DNA from 2 places in the Lactobacillus sp. HMSC08B12 genome. Region 2 is predicted to be linked to the other one. Evidence: riboswitches for the same ligand, from Rfam matches in the RefSeq annotation. Region 2 holds a riboswitch; the other holds the start of a gene.
What was found. A riboswitch is a leader RNA that binds a small molecule or an ion and turns the genes downstream of it on or off. The one in region 2 is predicted to bind lysine.

Region 1: linked by a shared signal. The riboswitch ahead of HMPREF3168_RS01415 (ABC transporter substrate-binding protein/permease) and the one ahead of dapD (2,3,4,5-tetrahydropyridine-2,6-dicarboxylate N-acetyltransferase) in region 2 are both predicted to bind lysine.

Annotation. Positions count from the first base shown of each region.
Region 1 covers NZ_KV793109.1:31,281-40,976, reverse strand. The annotation lists gene HMPREF3168_RS01455 (DUF1002 domain-containing protein) at 1-674, shown strand, start outside; gene HMPREF3168_RS01450 (ribonuclease H family protein) at 762-1,529, opposite strand; gene HMPREF3168_RS01445 (alpha/beta hydrolase) at 1,601-2,545, shown strand; gene cls (cardiolipin synthase) at 2,547-4,010, shown strand; gene HMPREF3168_RS01435 (hypothetical protein) at 4,080-4,559, opposite strand; gene HMPREF3168_RS01430 (NAD-dependent protein deacylase) at 4,670-5,368, shown strand; gene HMPREF3168_RS01425 (DUF488 domain-containing protein) at 5,355-5,726, opposite strand; gene HMPREF3168_RS01420 (DNA-3-methyladenine glycosylase) at 5,809-6,435, shown strand; lysine riboswitch at 6,529-6,704, shown strand; gene HMPREF3168_RS01415 (ABC transporter substrate-binding protein/permease) at 6,824-8,407, shown strand; gene HMPREF3168_RS01410 (amino acid ABC transporter ATP-binding protein) at 8,411-9,172, shown strand; gene HMPREF3168_RS10560 (hypothetical protein) at 9,219-9,614, opposite strand.
Region 2 covers NZ_KV793089.1:10,347-20,042, forward strand. The annotation lists gene HMPREF3168_RS00070 (SLAP domain-containing protein) at 1-489, opposite strand, end outside; gene HMPREF3168_RS00075 (peptidylprolyl isomerase) at 521-1,108, opposite strand; gene HMPREF3168_RS00080 (aminotransferase class I/II-fold pyridoxal phosphate-dependent enzyme) at 1,225-2,406, opposite strand; gene dapB (4-hydroxy-tetrahydrodipicolinate reductase) at 2,443-3,222, opposite strand; gene dapA (4-hydroxy-tetrahydrodipicolinate synthase) at 3,224-4,153, opposite strand; gene HMPREF3168_RS00095 (N-acetyldiaminopimelate deacetylase) at 4,176-5,330, opposite strand; gene dapD (2,3,4,5-tetrahydropyridine-2,6-dicarboxylate N-acetyltransferase) at 5,391-6,104, opposite strand; lysine riboswitch at 6,220-6,396, opposite strand; gene HMPREF3168_RS00105 (aspartate kinase) at 6,617-7,990, shown strand; gene dapF (diaminopimelate epimerase) at 7,992-8,978, shown strand; gene HMPREF3168_RS00115 (hypothetical protein) at 9,025-9,696, opposite strand, start outside.

The sequences.
Region 1 (9,696 bases), on a different contig from region 2:
CCATTGAAAAAACCAGCTCCGGCAGCGGGATCAATGTCCGCATCCTCAACTACAACGGGCAAAACAACATCACTACCATCACCGCCAACCAGTACCGAAACGCGGCGGTAACGGCCGGGATCACTGACGCCAACATCTACGTCACTTCCGCGATCCCGATCGATGGTTCCGGCGCTCTGGCCGGGATCTACAAGGCCTACGCCAAGAGCGGGGAGAAGCTGAACCAGAAGCAGATCACCGCGGCCCAAGACGAATTGAATACCTTAAGCGGGATCACCAAGGAAAACAAGGGCAAGGACGGCTACTCTGACGCCCAGCTCAACAATGCCGTGGCCGGGGCCAAGAAGGAAATGGCCCAAAAAGGCTCAAACATCACCAAGAACCAGATCATCACGATCGTCAACAACCAGATCGAAAACAACAATCTGACCAACGTGATCACCAACGAACAGAAGCAGCAGATCGTCAACATCCTGGTTGAGATCCGGGACTCCGGCGCCCTCAACTCCTCTTCTTTCAAGCAGCAGGCCAGCCAGGCCATGAGCGCCATCCAGAAGAGCGCCAAGGGGATCTTTGCCAAGCTGAACACCAGCGAAAACCGCAACGCCCTGCAGAAGCTCTGGGACGCCATCGTCAACTTCTTTACCAGCCTCTTCTCCAGTTTTAGCAAGTAATGAAGCAATTGAAGCTGGACGATATCTGAAAAGTCAAATATTCATGCAAAAAGCCCGCGCCAAGCGCGGGCTTTCTCTGTCTCTGCCTTACATCTGGTCCATATACTTGTTGAGCAGGCCGTCGACAAAATTGTTGCCGGCACTATTGGCGTGCCCCTTGACCCATTCAAATTCCGGCTTGGCAAACTTGGCCATTTCCTTGGCAATCTCCTGCCAGAGCTCGCGGTTGGCAACGGGTGACCCGTCCGCCTTCTTCCAGCCCCGTCTCTGCCAGCCCTTGATCCAGGCCGGACCCTGGTCATTGTCGCTGACGGCCTTGATGACATACTGGGAGTCTAAAGAGAACAAGAGGGGCTGGTCATTTAAGCCCAGTTCTTCCAGCTTCTTCAGGCTTTCCAAAAAAGCGGTCATTTCCATTTCGTTGTTGGTGGCCCCAAAACGGCCGCCGCTGGCGGACAGCTTCTGGCCGCCGTATTCAATCAAATAAGCCCAGGCTGCCTTGTCGTCTGCCTGCACATGCCCGCCCTTGTGGGTCCCATTGTTCCGGCAGCCCCCGTCGGTAAAAATGTGGGCGGCATACTTCGAACTTGCCGCAAATTCTTTTTTGTTTTCAGCCTGCTTTTTCTTGCTTCCGCCCTGTCTGACCTTGGCGATCGCGGCCTGCAGCTTGTCCTCTGCCCCCTGCAAGGCCTTGAGGGCATCTTCCGGGTCCATCTGCTGATAGTCCAGGGCCTCCATTATATTGCTGAAGGACTTGTATTCTGCCCCGGGAAAGCCCTTGACCTGCTCTTCGGCCTCAGGCCAGCTGTGGTAGATTCCTGGCCGGTAGCCTTTTTTAACAACATAAACTTTCATCTACTCCCTCTCTTCTGCTAAAATGGTATGATATTTACAAAGCAATTGTATCAGAGAAAAGGGGGGCGACTGTGCTCTTTTTTAATTCTAAAAAGTATGCTGAAGAAACTGAAAAAAAGCGCGGCAAAAATCCCGATCCCCGGGACCACTCCCTGGCCATGATGTTCTTCTTGGGCATCCTGGCAACCTTTCCGCCTTTCCGGATCTTTCTGAAGCTGCGGGGCAAGCGGGTCAGCGACCTGGCTGAAAACCAGGCCAGCGGCTCTGACCAGGTTCCGATCATCTACGTCCATGGCTTCCGCGGCGGGGACTACACCACCAGGGTGATGGTTGAAGACGCCCTCAAGCAAAAAGGGGACACCCGCTTTTTGAAAGTCGAGGCTGACTTAACCGGCCGGATCAAGCTGACCGGATGCTATACCGGCGACAAGCAGCCCATCATCCAGCTGGCCTTCAAGGACCGGATTGCCGGCTACCAGGCCATCAACTACTATCTCAGCTTCATCCTGCCTTTTCTGAGCAAAAAATACGTCTTTACGCGCTACAGCGCCGTGGCCCACTCCCTGGGCTCGCCCTGCGTGGTCGCTACAGAAATGCGCTATGCCAAGCGGAAAAACTTCCCCCACCTGGCCAGCTGCGCTTTGATCGCCGGCCCCTTCAACGGAGTCATGTACCTGGGCGACATCCCCAATGTCAACCGCCTGACGGAAAGTGGCCGGCCCAGCATGATGACCCCGCACTATTCCTACATGCTCCGCCACCGGCGGGACTTCAGCCCCAGCATCCGGGTTTTGAACATCTACGGCAACGTCCTGGACACGACCAATTCCGACCGCTTTATCTCCGTGGTTTCCGCCAAAAGCATCCGCTATATCCTGGCCCCGGACGCGGTCTACTACCAGGAAGTCGAGGTCCGCGGCGACAACGCCGAGCACTCGCAGATGCATGACGAGCCCTTCGTCATCGGCATCCTGAACAGTTTTTTAGGCTTAGATAAAATCAAGAAAGGACTTTAAAGTGACTGCCATCTCTTGGATCGATATTTGGCACATCATCTTCTTCGCCAACGCCATCCTGGCCCTCTGGACCGTCTTCCACAGAAAGCGGTCCGTGGCCACCTCCTGGGCTTGGCTGATCGTCTTGATCATCCTGCCCGTAGTCGGCTTCATCATCTACGGCTTCGTCGGCCGGGGGATTTCCCAGGAAAACCTTTTTGCCATCAACCGGCAAAAGCACATCGGCCTCTCCAACGTGCAAAAAATGATCACCGAGGCCCCGGCAAAAATTGACCAAAACGACACCTCCCCCAGCGCCCACATCTTGATCAAGTACCTGGACAAGGACCAAGAGTCGCCCATTACCAAAAACAACAAGATCAAGCTTTACACCGACGGGCATGACAAGTTCCGGGACCTTTTCGCCGATATCCGCCAGGCCAAGTCCAGCATCAACGTCGAATACTACACTATCTATAACGACGCCATCGGCAACGAATTCCTCAAGCTTTTGATCCAAAAAGCCAAGGAGGGGGTCCAGGTCCGGGTCCTCTACGATGCCTGGGGGTCATTCGGAGCCTCCAAGAGCTGGTTCAACCAGCTGACTGAAGCCGGCGGCGACGTTTTGCCCTTCATCACCTCAAGAAACATGATTTCCCGGAACCGGATCAACTACCACCTCCACCGGAAGATCGTGGTCATCGACGGGGTTACCTCCTGGACCGGAGGCTTCAATGTCGGCGACCAGTACCTGGGCAGGAAGAAAAAATTCGGCTACTGGCGGGACACCCACCTCCGCCTGGTCGGGTCAGCCTCCCTGCTTTTGCAGGAAAGATTCGTGATGGACTGGAACGCTTCCGCCGTCAAGGAAGAAGAACTGATCAGCTTTGACGAAAAGCTCTTTCCTGACCTGGATGAAAACGACATCTCCAAGGGCGACATGGCCGTACAGGTTGTTTCTGACGGCCCCGACAACGACGAGCCTTACATGCGAAACGGCCTAGTCCGCTTGATGATGCTAGCCAGAAAGCGGGTCTGGATCCAGACTCCTTACTTGATTCCAGATGAGGCCATGATTGCCGCCTGGCAGATCCTGGCCAGCTCGGGAGTTGACCTGCGGATCATGATCCCCTGCATGCCGGACCACCCCTTCATCTACCGGGCAACCCAGTGGTACGCCAACCAGCTGGTCAAGATCGGGGTCAAGGTCTACACCTACAACAACGGCTTCATGCACGCCAAGACCATTATCGTCGACGACAAGTACGCGACTGTCGGCAGCGTCAACCAGGACTACCGGTCTTATGACTTGAACTTTGAAGATAATGTCTTCGTCTACGACCGGGCCTTTAACAAGGAGATGTCCGACCAGTTTGAAAAGGACATGGAGCAGTCGACCCTCCTCACGCCGGAGATGATCAAGAAGCAGTCCCACTGGCTGCGGTTCCTGCAGAACTTCTCCCGCCTCCTGTCCCCGATTTTGTAAAAAAGAACAAGAGAAAATAAAACAAGAAAACAGAAATTTAGAGCAGATAAAAATGGGTTAGTCACTCGACTAACCCATTTTTCTTACGTCAATATTTACCCCGCGTTCCAGGCGCTGCATCAAGAAAGAGACCACATCGCTGGCCTGCTTGTTGAAGCGGAGGTAGTAGATTTGGTGGCGGCTGGTTTCCAGGGCCGCGATCGACAGGTCGCCCACTTCCGGCGGCGCCGCGGTCAGGATCACCTGGCTGATTTCGCTGTATTTCAAAGTCCGGCGGAAGTAGCCGCTCAAAACCACCCGCTTGTCAGCAAAGCCCGACGTGGCTTCCAGGATCCCCGTCAAAATGAAGAGGGCTAGGAAGACGATGAAGCCGGGAGTTCCCAGGTCCAGGTAGCCCCAGCTGGCCCCCAGCCAGACCAATAGGATTGGCATGACCACCGCCGTCATCCGCCAGCGGGCCCGCAGGATCACCGTGGCCTGGCTGTACCAGCTGTAGCCGGCATAGGCCGCCAGCACGGTGTCGGCGACCAAGTAAAATAACGTGTCCATGGATTACCTCAAATATAATATCTTCTGCAACTAGTAGCTTAATTATAGCAAACCAAGCGCTTATAATGAAATCAAAAGGTATCAGCCGTTTTTTAAGAAAGAGGCAAAAAATGGACCAAGCAAAACTTGCGGAATTTAAAGCAGACTTAAAAAAGGCCAAGCACCCTGTCTTTTTGACCGGGGCAGGCGTGTCAACCCACTCCGGCATCCCCGACTACCGGTCTAAGACTGGCATCTACAACGGGGTCAGCGAGCCCCCGGAAGTCATCTTGAGCGAGGAGACCCTTTATGACCGGCCTCAGCTTTTTTATGACTTCGTCATGCAAAACATGTACTTCCCGGACGCCAAGCCAAATATGATCCACGAAAAGATCGCGACCATCTGCAATGAAAAAGGGGCCCTCATCACCCAGAACATCGACACCCTGGACCGGCAGGCCGGCAACCAGCACGTGACCGAATTTCACGGCAACCTCTACGACATCTACTGCTCCAAGTGCAAGCAAAAGGTCAGCTATGAGGACTACGCCAAGGGCTACAAGCACGAGTGCGGCGGGATCATCCGGCCCGGCATCGTCCTTTACGGGGAAGGCATCAACCCGGCCAATGTCAACCAGTCCATCCTGGAAATGCGGCAAAGCGACCTGGTCGTGATCGTCGGCACCAGCTTCGTTGTCTACCCCTTCGCCGGTCTCTTAGGCTACGCGGCAAAAGACGCCAAAATCTGGGCCGTCAACTTGACTGAGATCCCGGCACAAGGGATCAAGCAGCTGACCGGTGACGCCTTGGAGGTCTTTAAGCAAGTTTAGCCAGAGCTTCCTCAGCTGCCTCCTTTAAAACTACGGCCTGGTTGTGTTCTTCATCTTTAGCCCCGTACAAAAAGAGGACGTCCCCTTTTTGCAAAAGCTCTTGCAAATGCTCCACGAAAGGCGGCCATTCCGGATTGTCTGCCAATTCTTCCAGGTAATCTTGGCGGAAGTCCGGGTACCGGGCCGGGTCATGCTTAAACCAGGTCCGCAAGTCCCGGCTGGGAGCCAGCTCTTTCTTCCACTCGTCTAAATTGGCGGCTTCTTTTTTGATTCCCCGGGGCCAGAGCCGGTCGACTAAGATCCGGTAGCCGGCGGGCTGGTCTTTGGCGTAGATACGGACAGTTTTGATCGTTGACATAGGCGCACGCTTTCTCTTAAAAACAGTTTTTATTACAGCTTTTACTACATTCCCTATTTTAGTTAGAAAGATTAATTAAGCAATGGACTACAGGAATTTTTTCACCGGCCGGCCCACCAGCGAGATATGCCGGGATTTGATCGGCCGCCCCTTTTATTATCAAGCCGGCGGGAAAAAAATTGGCGGCTATATCGTTGAGGCCGAAGCCTACCTGGGCATATACGACCGGGCCGCCCACTCCTACGGGGGCAGAAGAAGCCAGGCTAACGAGGGCCTGTGGCGGGCCGGCGGGACCATCTACATCTACTCCCAGCGGCAGTACGTCTTTTTTGACATCGCCTGCCAGGAAGAAGGCAACCCCCAAGGGGTCTTAATTCGGGCCATTGAGCCGGTCTGGGGCCTAGACCAAATGCTTAAAAACCGGGGCGGCAAAGACGGGGTCCTTTTGACCAATGGACCGGCCAAATTAATGCAGGCCATGGGGATCAAGTCAAGAAACTGGGACCTGGCCCCTTTGGCGGACTCCCCTTTCGTTATTGACTTGACTGAGAAAAAGCCGGCTAAAGAAATCATTGCTTCGCCCAGAATCGGGATCGTCCAGGCTGACCCGGCCTGGGCCCAGGCGCCTCTGCGCTATTATGTGGCCGGCAACCCCTACGTCTCTGGCATGAAGAAACGGGACTGGGCGGATGATCACGGCTGGATGTAAATAAGAAAAGGGCAATCACAAAAATTCAGAAAACTAATTTTTTCTTGACTTTTTCTTAAAAGTAATTTAGCCTAAATGTAGTTGAAAATTATCCAATACAATAGAGGTCGCGATCGTTCACAAACACAAGGGGAGCTCACTGACAGTGTTGAGCCTTGTTATTAAGGGATATCGCCGAAATCAGCAGTGGGGTCGTGCGCGCTGTTGGTTGGGCTGCAGGAGAAGATTCTGCAGACTGTCCTAGTTTTCTAGGGAGCGCTATAATTTTTGGTATTCATACTGAATTTTACAGAATCAAAGCAAGCCTCATTGTATACCGCAGTGGGGCTTTTTTGCCGCTTTTTATTGTATTTCATAACTACTAAAAACATATCGGAGGTTTATTCAGATGAAGAAGCACAGCAGCTGGATTAGCGCCTTAATGGCGGCGGTCATGACGCTTGTCTTAGCTGTCAGTTGGAGCCAGCTGGCGCAAGCCAGCGGCACCTTGAAGATTGGTATGGAAGCCAACTACGCTCCATACAACTGGACCCAGACCACGTCCGCCAATGGCGCGGTCAAGATCGACGGGACCAGCTCTTACGCCAATGGTTACGACGTCAAGATCGCCAAGATCATCGCTAAGAAGCTGGGCAAGAAGGTTATCGTGGAAAAGACCCAATGGGACGGGCTTTTGCCAGCCCTGACCAGTGGCAAGATCGACTTGATCATTGCCGGGATGAGCCCGACGGCGGAAAGACGGAAGGCCATCAACTTTACCAGCCCATACCGGACCACCAACTTCGTGGTTATCGTCAACAAGCAGAGCAAGTACGCCAAGGCCAAGTACCTAACTAACTTCAAGGGGGCCAAGCTGACTGCCCAGCAAGGGACCCTGCACTACGACCTGATCAAGCAGCTGCCAGGGGCCAAGCGGGAACCAGCCTCCAAGGACTTTGCCGCCATGCGGGAATCCCTGGAAGCCGGCACGATCGACGGCTACGTGGCTGAAGACACGGAACTGACTTCCTTCCAGATGATGGACTCCAACATTACCGGGGTCAACCTGTCTAAGATGAAGGGCTTCAAGGTCTCCTCTTCTGACGCGGAAGTTTCCATCGGGGTTAAGAAAGGCAACGACCAGCTGCTCAGCCAGGTTAACAAGGTTTTGGCCGGCATTTCCACTTCAGAAAGAAACAAGCTGATGAAGGAAGCCGTGCAGCAGCAGCCGCAGACCAGCACCAAGAAGGAAAACTGGCTGGTTTCCATGCTGAAGAACTACGGGCAGATGATCCTGGAAGGGATCGGGATGACTCTCTTGATCTCCCTGGTCGGCACCATCGCCGGTTTCTTCATCGGTTTGCTGGTCGGCATCGTCCGGACTATTCCAGAACCAAAGAACAAGTTCAAAAAGGGCCTGTTAGCCTTCTGCAAGTGGCTCTTATCCGTCTACGTTGAAGTCTTCCGTGGCACGCCAATGATGGTACAAGCCGCGGTTATCTACTACGGGATCGCCCAGTTCTGGCACATCAACCTGAACAGAATGGTTGCCGCTTTGATCATCGTCTCCATCAACACCGGGGCCTACCTGGCCGAAGTTATCCGCGGGGGGATCATCTCCACGCCGAAGGGGCAGTTTGAAGCCGCCAGTGCTTTGGGGATGACCCACAACCAGAGAATGTGGCACATCATCCTGCCACAGGCTATCCGGAACTGCCTGCCGTCAATCACCAACGAATTTATCGTCAACATCAAAGACACTTCCGTATTGAGCATCATCTCAGTATCAGAACTGTTCTTCGTTGGTTCAACGATTGCCAGCCAGAGCTTCCAGTTCTTCCAAACCTACCTGGTCATCTCGGTCATCTACCTCTTCTTGACCTTTACGATCACCCGGATCTTCAACTTGATTGAAAAGCACATCGAAGGTCCTGAAAACTACAACATGATGGCCAACCAAGTTCAAGTCGGCAAGCAGGAAGGAGACAAGTAAAAAATGGCTGATTACAAGGATAATGAAATTATTTTAAACGTTCAGCACCTGCAAAAGGCTTACGGTGAACACCAAGTTTTGAAGGATATTTCCTTTGAAGTCCACAAGGGCAAGGTTATGACGGTCATCGGTCCTTCCGGTGGTGGTAAGTCAACCATGCTCCGCTGCATCAACTTGCTGGAAGATACAACTGGCGGGGAAATTCTTTTCCATGACCAGAACATCCTGGATGAAAAATACAACATCCCCCGCTACCGGTCCAAGGTCGGCATGGTTTTCCAGCAGTTTGAGCTTTTTGAAAACAAGAACGTCTTGCAAAACTGCATGATCGGCCAGGAACTGGTTCTGAAGCGGTCAAAGGCAGAAGCCAAGAAGATTGCCCTGGAGAACCTGAAGACCGTTGGGATGGATCCCTACGTCGACGCTAAGCCCCGTCAATTGTCCGGTGGGCAGAAGCAGAGAGTAGCGATTGCCAGAGCCATCTCCATGAACCCGGAAATCCTCCTCTTTGACGAACCGACCAGTGCCCTTGACCCAGAAATGGTCGGGGAAGTTTTGGAAACCATGAAGAAGCTGGCCAAGACTGGTTTGACCATGATCGTGGTTACCCACGAAATGGCCTTCGCCAAGGAAGTTTCCGACCAGGTCCTCTTCATGAGCGACGGTTACGTGGCTGAGCAAGGCAGCCCGGATGAAATCTTCAACCATCCGCAAAGCGAAAAGACCCAAAAGTTCTTAGCCAACTTCCGTGGCCCGCAAATTTAATTACACGCAAAAAGCAGCCTCACGGCTGCTTTTTTCTGTTTGCGATTTAGTTTTTTCCCCCGCGATTAGTAAATTTTTCCGTCAAGGCAAAAGCAAAAATAACTACGATAAACAGCATGAACAGGTCAAAAATAATTGTCCATGTTTGCTGACTATCGTAAACCTGCATAGTCAGTGACGAGGCCAAGCCCAGGCAAGCTAACTCATTAATGATCAGCTGCAAAAACCAGACAACCTTCTGCCAAGCTTGTTTTACCTTGTCTTGCTTGAATTCAAAGAAGTAAGTCCTAAGAGTGGCGACCACGATCATCACTAGCAAAAGCAGGTAGGCCAGGAAGAGCGGCCAGGAAACACTTTTGGCCACCCGGTCCATGAAGCCCAAAAAGCCATTGGCTGGTCCGGACAAGCGCCACTTGGGAGAATTGTCTACAATCAAGCGCAAAGGCTAGGTAGCAAAATAGCCATTAGCAATCAGCTGTAAAACAAAAACAATTTTCTTTTTAATTCTTCCCGCCTCATAAAAA
Region 2 (9,696 bases):
AGTGACTTCGCCCTTAGGCGTTTCAACGTTGCTTGCCTTAACGTACAAGCCAACGCCGATTGCCCAGTACTTGCTGCCATTGATCTTTTTCTTGCCGCCATAGACAGTTACCGGGCCATTCTTCAGCAAGACACCGGAACTCTTCATCCGCTTGCCACTGCTGGAATAAATGTAGCTGTTATGGTTCAACCGGCAATCCAAGCCAACCACGTTCATATATGCCACGTACTTGTTTTGGCCGATCATGATATATGGCTTGTCACCAACATAATTAATCATGCTGTAGCAGCCAACGGCTTTACCGGCCAGGATCTTCTTGTCCTTGGTCCGTTTGCCTTTTTCGTCATACACGTAAGTGTTGACCATGGCATTCTTGTAAAACGGTTTGTCAGCATCTGAAGCTGCCGTAGTCTTTGCCTTTGGCGCCAAAATAATGGCAAAAGCCAGTACAAATATTAACTTAACGAGCCAAACCCGTTTTAACTTCACTCTTGTTCACGCAAACCTTTCTTACTTACTCTTAGTCAGCAATTTCAACAGTCGTGATTACCACGTCTTCAAGTGGCTTGTCGTTGCCGTCCTTGGCTACCTTGGCAATTTCGTCAACGACATCCATGCCTTCAGTTACATGGCCAAAAACAGTGTGTCTGTGGTCAAGCCATGGCGTACCACCTTGCTTGTAAGCCTTGACAACTTCTTCTGGGTATTGGGCATCGCGCAATTGTTGAATGAAGCGCTTTGGCATATTCTTGTTTTGCACGATGAAGAATTGTGAACCGTTGGTGTTTGGACCAGCATTAGCCATTGACAAAGCCCCGCGCAGGTTGAAGAGTTCGTTTGAGAATTCGTCTTCAAAGTTGTGGCCCCAGATACTTTGACCGCCGGCACCAGTACCTTCCGGGTCCCCGCCTTGGATCATGAAGTCGCTGATCACCCGGTGGAAAGTTACGCCGTCGTAGTAGCCCTTTTGTGCCAGGCGGACGAAGTTTTCAACAGTCATTGGTGCTTCTTCTGGGAAAAGCTGAATGACGATGTCGCCGTGGTTGGTCTTGATAGTTGCCTTTGGGCCCTTGGCTTGGTCAAGGTTAAGTTGTGGGTATTCAGACATTATTTATATGCTCCTTGTCATACTAATTCTTTAGATTCTTTCTAAATTATATCATTCGGCATAAAAAAAGACAGCAAACTGAAAAAAGACAGCAAACTGCTGTCTTAGGAAAAATATTAGAGCTGAGCAACGTATTCACCAAGCCGCTTGACTACTTCTGCCAGCTTGTCATCGGCTGCCGCGTAAGAAAAGCGGACATAGCCAGCAGATCCTTTACCAAACACGCTACCTGGAATCAGACCAACTCTGGCTTTCTTAGCCACATCTTTGGCGAAAGCAAAGTCATCACTGCCGAACTTCTTCGGAATCTTGGCAAAAATGTAAAATGCCCCTTGCGGCACGGCCATTTCAAAGCCCAGCTTGGTCAGATTATCAACCATGAAGTCCCGCCGGCGCTGGTAGGCTGCCTTAAATTCTTTTGGATCGTCAAGCCCCTTGGTCAAAGCCTCAATTGCCTCGTCTTGGGCGATATTGTCCACGCAGGTCACCATGAAGCTGTGGGCCTTGGCCACATTTGGCAGTAAACTTGCCGGAGCCGCGATATATCCAAGCCGGTAGCCGGTCATGGCATGTGACTTAGATAAGCCGCTGATCAAGATTACCTGTCCTGGCAGTAAAGTAGCCAAAGAGAAATGTTCTTGGTCGTAAGTCAGTTCGCTGTAGATTTCATCACAGATTGCCAGCAAATGGTGCTTCTTGATCACTTCCGCTAAAGCAGTTAACTCAGCTTTGGAATAAGTCCGCCCTGTTGGGTTGCATGGATAGTTGAGCATGATTGCCTTAACCTGGTCGCCGGCCGCCTCAATCTCCGCTTCCAGCCGCTCTGGCGTTAAGTTAAAGCCAGTATCTGAGGTGTCGATCATCACCACTTCCCCGCCTGCCATTTCAATGTTGGTGAAATAAAGGGAAAAGACTGGTGTTGGCACTAAAACCTTATCACCTGGATTTAAAAGTCCCAGTAAAGTTGCCGTAATTGCTTCAGTTGCCCCGTCAGTGACAATAACTTCAGTTTCCGGGTCATAGTCAACCTGTCTGCTTGCCGCAAGATACTTGCTGATAGCTTCACGCAGGGCCAGCTTCCCTTTTGATGGCCCGTAGTGGGAGTCGTCTGCTTCAATTCCCCGAATAGCGGCCCTTTTAACATGATCTGGCACCGCGAAGTCTGGTTCCCCCAAGGTGAGCTTGATGATTCCCGGAATCTGGGAGATTTCTTCGTCAAAAGCCCGGATGGCTGAAGGCGCGATTTTAGCAAGATTTCTGTTGCCTAAATCCCGCAAGTTAGGATCTGTTTCTGGCATGATGATCGTCTTTCTATAAAAAACAAAGAATACTGTCTACAAAACGTTTTCCAGGCCGACATAGAGCTGGTCTAAGTCAGCTGCCTTTTCCAAGGCAACCTTGACCCCGCTCATGAAGGATGACCGGTCAAAGGAGTCCTGCCGGATGGTCAAGGCTTCCCCCTTGCCGCCAAAAAGCACCTGTTCATGAGCGACGTAGCCTGGCAAGCGAACCGCGTGCAGCTTGATGCCTTGGTAATCGCCGCCTCTTGCCCCTGGCAGGCTTTCTATCGTGTCTGCTGCAGTTCGGTGAGGCTCGCGGACTTCAGCGATCAGCTTGGCTGTGGCCAAGGCCGTGCCTGATGGAGCATCCTTCTTGTCTTCGTGGTGCATTTCGATGATTTCCACGTCTGGGAAGTACTTAGCTGCTTCTTGGGCAAACTTCATCAATAAAACAGCTGACATGCCAAAGTTAGGAGCAATCAAGCCGCCAATTCCCTTCTCCTTGGCCAATTGCTTCAACTCAGCTTCCTGCTGGTCAGTCAAGCCAGTCGTCCCTACGATTGGCCGGTAGCCGTTTTCCAAGGCATAGCGGACGTTTTGGTAGACAGAGGCTGGTACAGTAAAGTCAACCCAGATATCTGCTGCGTCGGCTGGAATTTCATCCAGGCTGGTGTACAACTTAGCGCTTGCTGGCAGGCCATAGTCTGCTGGATCGCTGCTCTTTAAACGGTGGGCCAGGCCGGCCGTTATTTCAAAGTCTGGCAGGCTTGCTACTAATTTAACGACTTGCTGGCCCATTGAGCCGGCAAAACCGGCCAATAAAATTCTTGGCATCTTAATCTCCTTCTAACATATCACGCGTCAGCTGACTAGCTAATGCATCCTTCGGCAGCTTCAAAGCAGTGGCGAGTTCTTCCTTTTCTTCATCGTTCAAAGCTACAAGCGGCAACCGTAAGCCGCCTACTTGGTAACCCATGGCAGCTAAAGCCGCCTTAACTGGTGATGGTGACGGGAACATGAACAGGGCTTTCATCCGCGGGGTCAGCCAGCGCTGCAGGCTGCCGGCCAAGGCAAAGTTGCCCGCGTAAAGTTCATCGTACATTTCCCGCATTCTTGGGGTGTACAGGTGACTGGCAACTGAGATGACCCCGTCAGCGCCCAAAATTCTGGCCGTCAGCGCCTGGGCATCTTCGCCGGTAAAGACGGCAAAGTCTACTGGCCGGCCGGATACGATCTCTTCGATTTCTTCCAGGCTGGCGCACTGCTTGATACCGGCAATATTGGGGTGCTGGGCCAGCTGTAAAATAGTTGACACTTCCATTTTAACCCCAGTCCGGCCCGGAATGTTGTAGATGACTACTGGAATGTGAACCTGGTCAGCAACTGCCGTAAAGTGAGCGATCATTGACCGCTGGTTTGGCTTGTTGTATGGCGGAACGACAACCAAAGCATAGTCGATGCCCGGAATCTGGGCAACTTCTTCAGTAAAAGCAATGGTTTCTGCTGTGTTGTTACTGCCCGTGCCGGCAATAACCGGTACACGCCCATTTACAATCTGACCAAAGCGGGTGTACAAGGCGATCTTTTCGTCATGGGTCAAAGTTGGCGTCTCACCAGTTGTCCCGCCAATCACAAAGCCGTTGCAGCCCTGGTCAATCAAGTTGTTGGTTAATTCAGTCAAGCTGGCAAAGTCGATCTGTCCGTCTTCCGTAAAAGGCGTAATGATTGCTGTCAGTAAGTCCGCGTTTTGTAAGTTTTGGTTCATTGTATTTGCCTCTATTGTTTCCTTAGCCTTCTGTCATCCGGTATTCCAAAAAGCCGGTAATTGCCGCAATGCCGCGGCTGATTGAACTTTCCTGGGGGATTAATGTTGCTGAGTGCAGGGGTGAATCGTCCTCAATACCCAGCCAGAACATGGTTCCCGGGATCTGAGCCAGGAGGTAGCCGAAGTCTTCTCCGGTCATCGCCGGGGCCGTTTCGACATATTCAACCCCGTCAGCCTGCTTCATGTATTTAATGAAGTTTTCAGTTAATTCCGGGTTATTTTCAACTGGCCAGTAGCCGCCTTGGTTGAGTTCCAGCTTGACTTTGACGCCGAAGCTCAGCTCAATTCCCTGGCAGACTTCGGCCAGCCTTTTGTCGATCAATTCGATCATGCTTTGGGTAAGTCCCCGGATCGTGCCTTCAATTCTGGCTGAATCAGCGATTACGTTTCTGATCTTGCCGGCAGTCAACTTGCCCAAGGTGATAACCCCGCTTTGAACCGGATCAATATTTCTGGAAATGATGGTCTGGACCTGCATAATCAAGGCTGCTGCCGCGACAACCGCGTCATTTGACAATTGCGGGAAGGCAGCGTGCCCGCCCTTGCCTTGAATATCAATGTTGACTTCAGTCGTTCCGGCAAACAAGGTGCCGTTCCGGCAGCCAATCGCCCCAGCCGGCAGACTTGGGTTATCATGCAGGCCGTAGAATTCATCAACATGCCACTTACCGGTGAAAAGTCCCAGCTGGTAGGCCTTCATGCCGCCGCTCTCGCTTTCTTCAGCCGGCTGGAAGAAGAACAGGAGGTTGTCAGTTGGCTGGTGCTCGCTAAAGTAGCTGAGAACACCCAAAGCAACAGTCATATGGATGTCGTGCCCGCAGGCATGCATCACGCCTTGGTGCTTGGAAGCATATGGCAGGCCGGTTGCTTCAGTTACCGGCAAAGCATCAATATCCGCCCGGTAGCCGATGGTCCGTTTAGCCTTTGACCCCTTGACCAGAACCAGGAGCGCGGTTGGCAATTCTGCTGGCTCCCTGATTTCCAGGTAGTCTTGCTTCATCTGCTTGATCACATCCAAGAGATAAGCATGGGTTTGATATTCTTTTAAAGCCAATTCCGGGATCTGGTGGAGTTGGCGCCGGATTTGAAGCAACTCGGCTTCGGTCAATACTGCCATTGAAAAACTTCCTTAATGTGGACTAACTTATGTCTGTTTTGTTTACTTTAACTTGACTCTTTACAGCTTACGCAGGTCTTCTTCCAGGCCGGTCTTGCTTTCTGTCTTGGCGTCGACTTCCTTGATTACCTTGGCTGGAACGCCGGCAACCACCGTGTGCGGAGCCACATCCTTGGTCACAACCGCACCCGCTGCTACAACTGCACCTTGACCGACGTGGACGCCTTCCAGGACAACCGCGTTGGCACCGATCAGAACGTCATCGTCAACGCGGACCGGCAAGGCAGAAGCTGGTTCAACCACCCCGGCTAAGACCGTACCGGCACCGATGTGGCAGTTCTTGCCGACGATCGCCCGGCCGCCTAAGATCGCGCCCATGTCGATCATTGAGCCGGCACCGATTTCCGCGCCAATGTTAATTACCGCCCCCATCATGATAACCGCGTTATCACCGATCAAGACCTGGTCACGGATAATAGCGCCTGGTTCGATCCGGGCATTGATTTCCTTAAGGTCCAGCAAAGGAACAGCTGAATTGCGGGCCGTGTTTTCCACGCGGACAGATTCAAAGTCAGCTTCGTGTTCTGCTAAAAACGGCTTGAGATCTTGCCAGTCGCCGAAGACTACGCCGGCTTGACCGCTGACAAAAGGATCCGTGCCATCTGGGAAAGTGACTTGATCAAGGCCGGCGCCTCGCAAGTAAACCTTAACCGGGGTCTTCTTTGGTGCTGAACCAATGTAGTTGATAATGCTTTGCGCGTCTAATTCTGCCATAATATCTTTCTCTTTCTAATCTGCATCTGTTTCTGTTACTTCGAAGAGGCAAAGAAAAAGCTCCAGATTGCCTTAACAATCTGGAGCCCGAAAAATTCAAAATCAAATTCTCTCGTCAAATTGCAAGCGCAACGCAGGTACCTTCCCTGCGACAGTCCATGGCCTCTTAAGCCATAGCCCAGCCAATCCGCCTTGCCAAAACGGACGCTTCGGCAACCTCCCCTTTCTTGCAAGTTCTCCGCCTGGCTGGCTCCCTTGCCTTACTCTTGTCGGTTGCGCCTCTTCAATTTGTAGTCAGTTTATAATATTGGCCTCATCTTGTCAACACCTTTTCAGCTTTTTATTTGCATTTTTTTATTTCAAGCTTCCTCAAGCACTGGTATCACAATGTTTAGAAGGCGATTATCATGATTTTTCAGAATCTTTCTTTGCATTTTCCAGAGAAAAATGGTAAAGTCCATTCTGATTAAACTTAAATTATGATTAAAGACAAACACGAAAGAGAGTAGCCCATGAAAGTTGTTAAGTTTGGTGGCAGTTCCCTGGCTAGCGGCCCTGCTGTAGAAAATGCTTTGAAGATTATTACCGCTGAAGCTGAAAGACAAGTTGTCGTTACGTCTGCCCCAGGCAAACGCTTTGACGATGACATCAAGGTCACTGACCTTTTGATCAAGTACGCCCATGAAATCAACCATGGCAGAAACGGGCTTGAAGTTGCTGACCGGATCTTCCAGCGCTACGTTGAAATCGGCGAGTACTTTAACTTGCCGCTCGAAGAAATCTTGCCCTTGAAAGAAATCCTGCTGAATTTGCCAAAGGAGCACTATCCAAACAAGAACTATCTGCAGGCGACCTTTAAGGCCCACGGCGAGCGGCTTAACGCCAAGCTGATTGCGAAGATTCTGCAAAGCCAAGGGGTAAAGGCCCGCTATGTTGATCCTAAAGATGCCGGGATCATCGTTACCGGTAGTCCAAACAATGCCTCTGTCAACCCGGAAAGCTACCAGCTCCTAGAAAACTTTGCCTATGACGCTGACGAAAAGCTGATTTTCCCAGGCTTTTACGGCTATACTCTGGCTGGCCATATTGCTACCTTCTCAAGAGGTGGTTCAGACATTACCGGGGCGATTTTGGCCAGAGGTTTCCACGCTGACTTATATGAAAACTTTACTGATGTCGATGCTATTTTCTCCGCTAACCCGAAGGTTGTTGACCAGCCACAGCCGATCCACACGATGACCTACCGGGAAATGCGGGAATTGTCTTATGCTGGTTTCTCTGTCTTCCACGATGAAGCCTTGATCCCAGCCATTCAAGGGCAGATTCCAATCAATGTGAAGAATACCCAGCACCCGGAAAAGCGCGGGACCATGATCGTACCGGAAAAAGGCTTCAAGCCTGAAACCGTCATTACCGGGATCGCCAGCGGCAAGCACTTTGGTGCCCTCTACCTGCACAAGTACCTGCTCAACAAGGAAGTTGGCTTTACCCTCCGCATCCTGCAAATCTTAAACAAGTACAAACTGTCCTATGAACACATGCCAACCGGGATTGACGACTTGACTTTGATCTTTGACCGGGACACGTTAAACGATGAATTGATCGACCAGATCTGCAATGAAATTCAAAATGAAGTCAGTCCTGACCACTTGGAATGGATCAGCGATTACGCGATTATCATGCTGGTCGGTGAAGGGATGAGGGACCGGATCGGGGTCATCCGGGATATTGCCACCCCTGTAGCCAGAGAGGGTATTTCTCTCCGGATGGTCAACCAAGGGGCTTCCGAAATTTCTATCATGCTGGGCACGGCAGCTAAAGATGCCGACCGGGCGGTAGCCGCGATTTACGACTACTTTTTCAAGCAAGAAGCACAAGGAGAATAAGATGACTAAATTATTGAAAGTCCACGGCTCACAGAATTCCTTCTTCATTCTGGACCAAACTGAACTGGAAAATCCGCTGACTGATAATGAACTGCGGCAATTGACCCAGACACTTACTGATCACAAGACTGGCCTGCTTGGCGGAGCTGACGGCATCCTGTCAGTTGAGGAATCAAGCCACCCAGGCGTTTTAGGCAAGATGCGGGTTATCAACGCTGACGGCAGTGAAGCCTCAATGTGCGGCAATGGTCTTAGAACAGTTGCCCGCTACTTGCACGAAAAGACCGGAGAAAGCCAGTTTAAGGTGGAAACCATGTACGCTGACCTGGCCGTCCGGCAAGCTGATGACTTTGCAGAAGGAGTGCCGGCTTTCGGGGTAGAAATCTCCCCTATCCGCTTCAATAAAGAATCTTTGCCTTTTGACAATTTGGGACATAACCGCCTGCTGGACACTCTGGTACCAGAACTGGTCCCAGGCTGGCGTTTTAGTGCTCTGGCCGTGCCTAATCCCCACCTCATCGCCTTTATCAAAGAAGAAGACCTGGAAAGTCCGGTCTTAGGAGAGCTTGGTGCCTACTTGAATGGCGAAAATCCATACTTCTCAGACGGGGTCAACATCAACTACACCGTTATCCGCGGCGATAGCCAGCTTTTTGTCAGAACCTACGAACGGGGCGTTGGCTTTACTAACGCCTGCGGGACAGGGATGTCAGCCAGCTCATTGGCCTTTGCCTTGACTCACCCGGACCTGGGCCACTTTGAAAAAGAGATCTCTGTCTACAATCCTGGCGGTATGGTCAAGACCGTCTTGCACCAAAAGGATCACGGCTACTGGATCGAACTGATCGGCAACGCGACTGAAACCCATACTACTGAAATTCCAGAAGACCAGCTGCACAGCGGCCAGGTTAAGCTGGAGGCGGTGAAGACCAAAGAAACTGGTGAACAAGCTGCATACCTGGCTTTCGTTAACCAGCTGATCAAGTAGCATCCCTCCAATTAAATACTCTATACCAATTACTAAGCATCCCCAATCAAGCATTCACCGCTTGGCCAGGGATGCTTTTTTCTGCATCCCCCTCTAAAAGCAGGCGGAGATACTTCTTGGTAAACTTGTTGGTCGTCAGCTGCAGGCGGGTTTTCAGGTATTCTCTTGCCAAGTCATGCTGGTCGATAAAGGCTTGATAGCCCTGGTCAACGCAAACCAGGGCGGGATGCTGCAGAAGTTCTTGGCTTAATTTAACAACGTTAAAAGCAGAAAGATCAGTCTTATCTGCAGACTCATTAAGTTCCTTCAGCAAGGCAAGATCTGACCCTTCAGCTGCTTCCGCATTCAGAAATTCCTCAGTCAAATCAGTTGGCACCAATTCATGGTAATAGACATGATAGTCAGAATAAAAGCGTTCCTCAGCCGCGATCAGTCCGTCTTTTTGCATCGCCTCAATTACCTGCAGAATCTCCTGGTTTGGCAGAAAGCGAAAATGTCTGTCATAGTCGCTGTGGTTGATGGCGTCATAACCCGGATAAGACAATCCCCGCAGAATCTTCAGACAGTTATTTGGCGTAATCCGCGTCTCATTTCTCAAAGCAAGCTGGGCAATTGCCCGGGCTAACAGGTCCCCCCGCAGGCTGGAAGCAGCAACCTTTTCTTTGATCTTTTTCTTGTAATTCGCCTCTTTCTTCTTTGAATTTGCCAAAAACTTGTC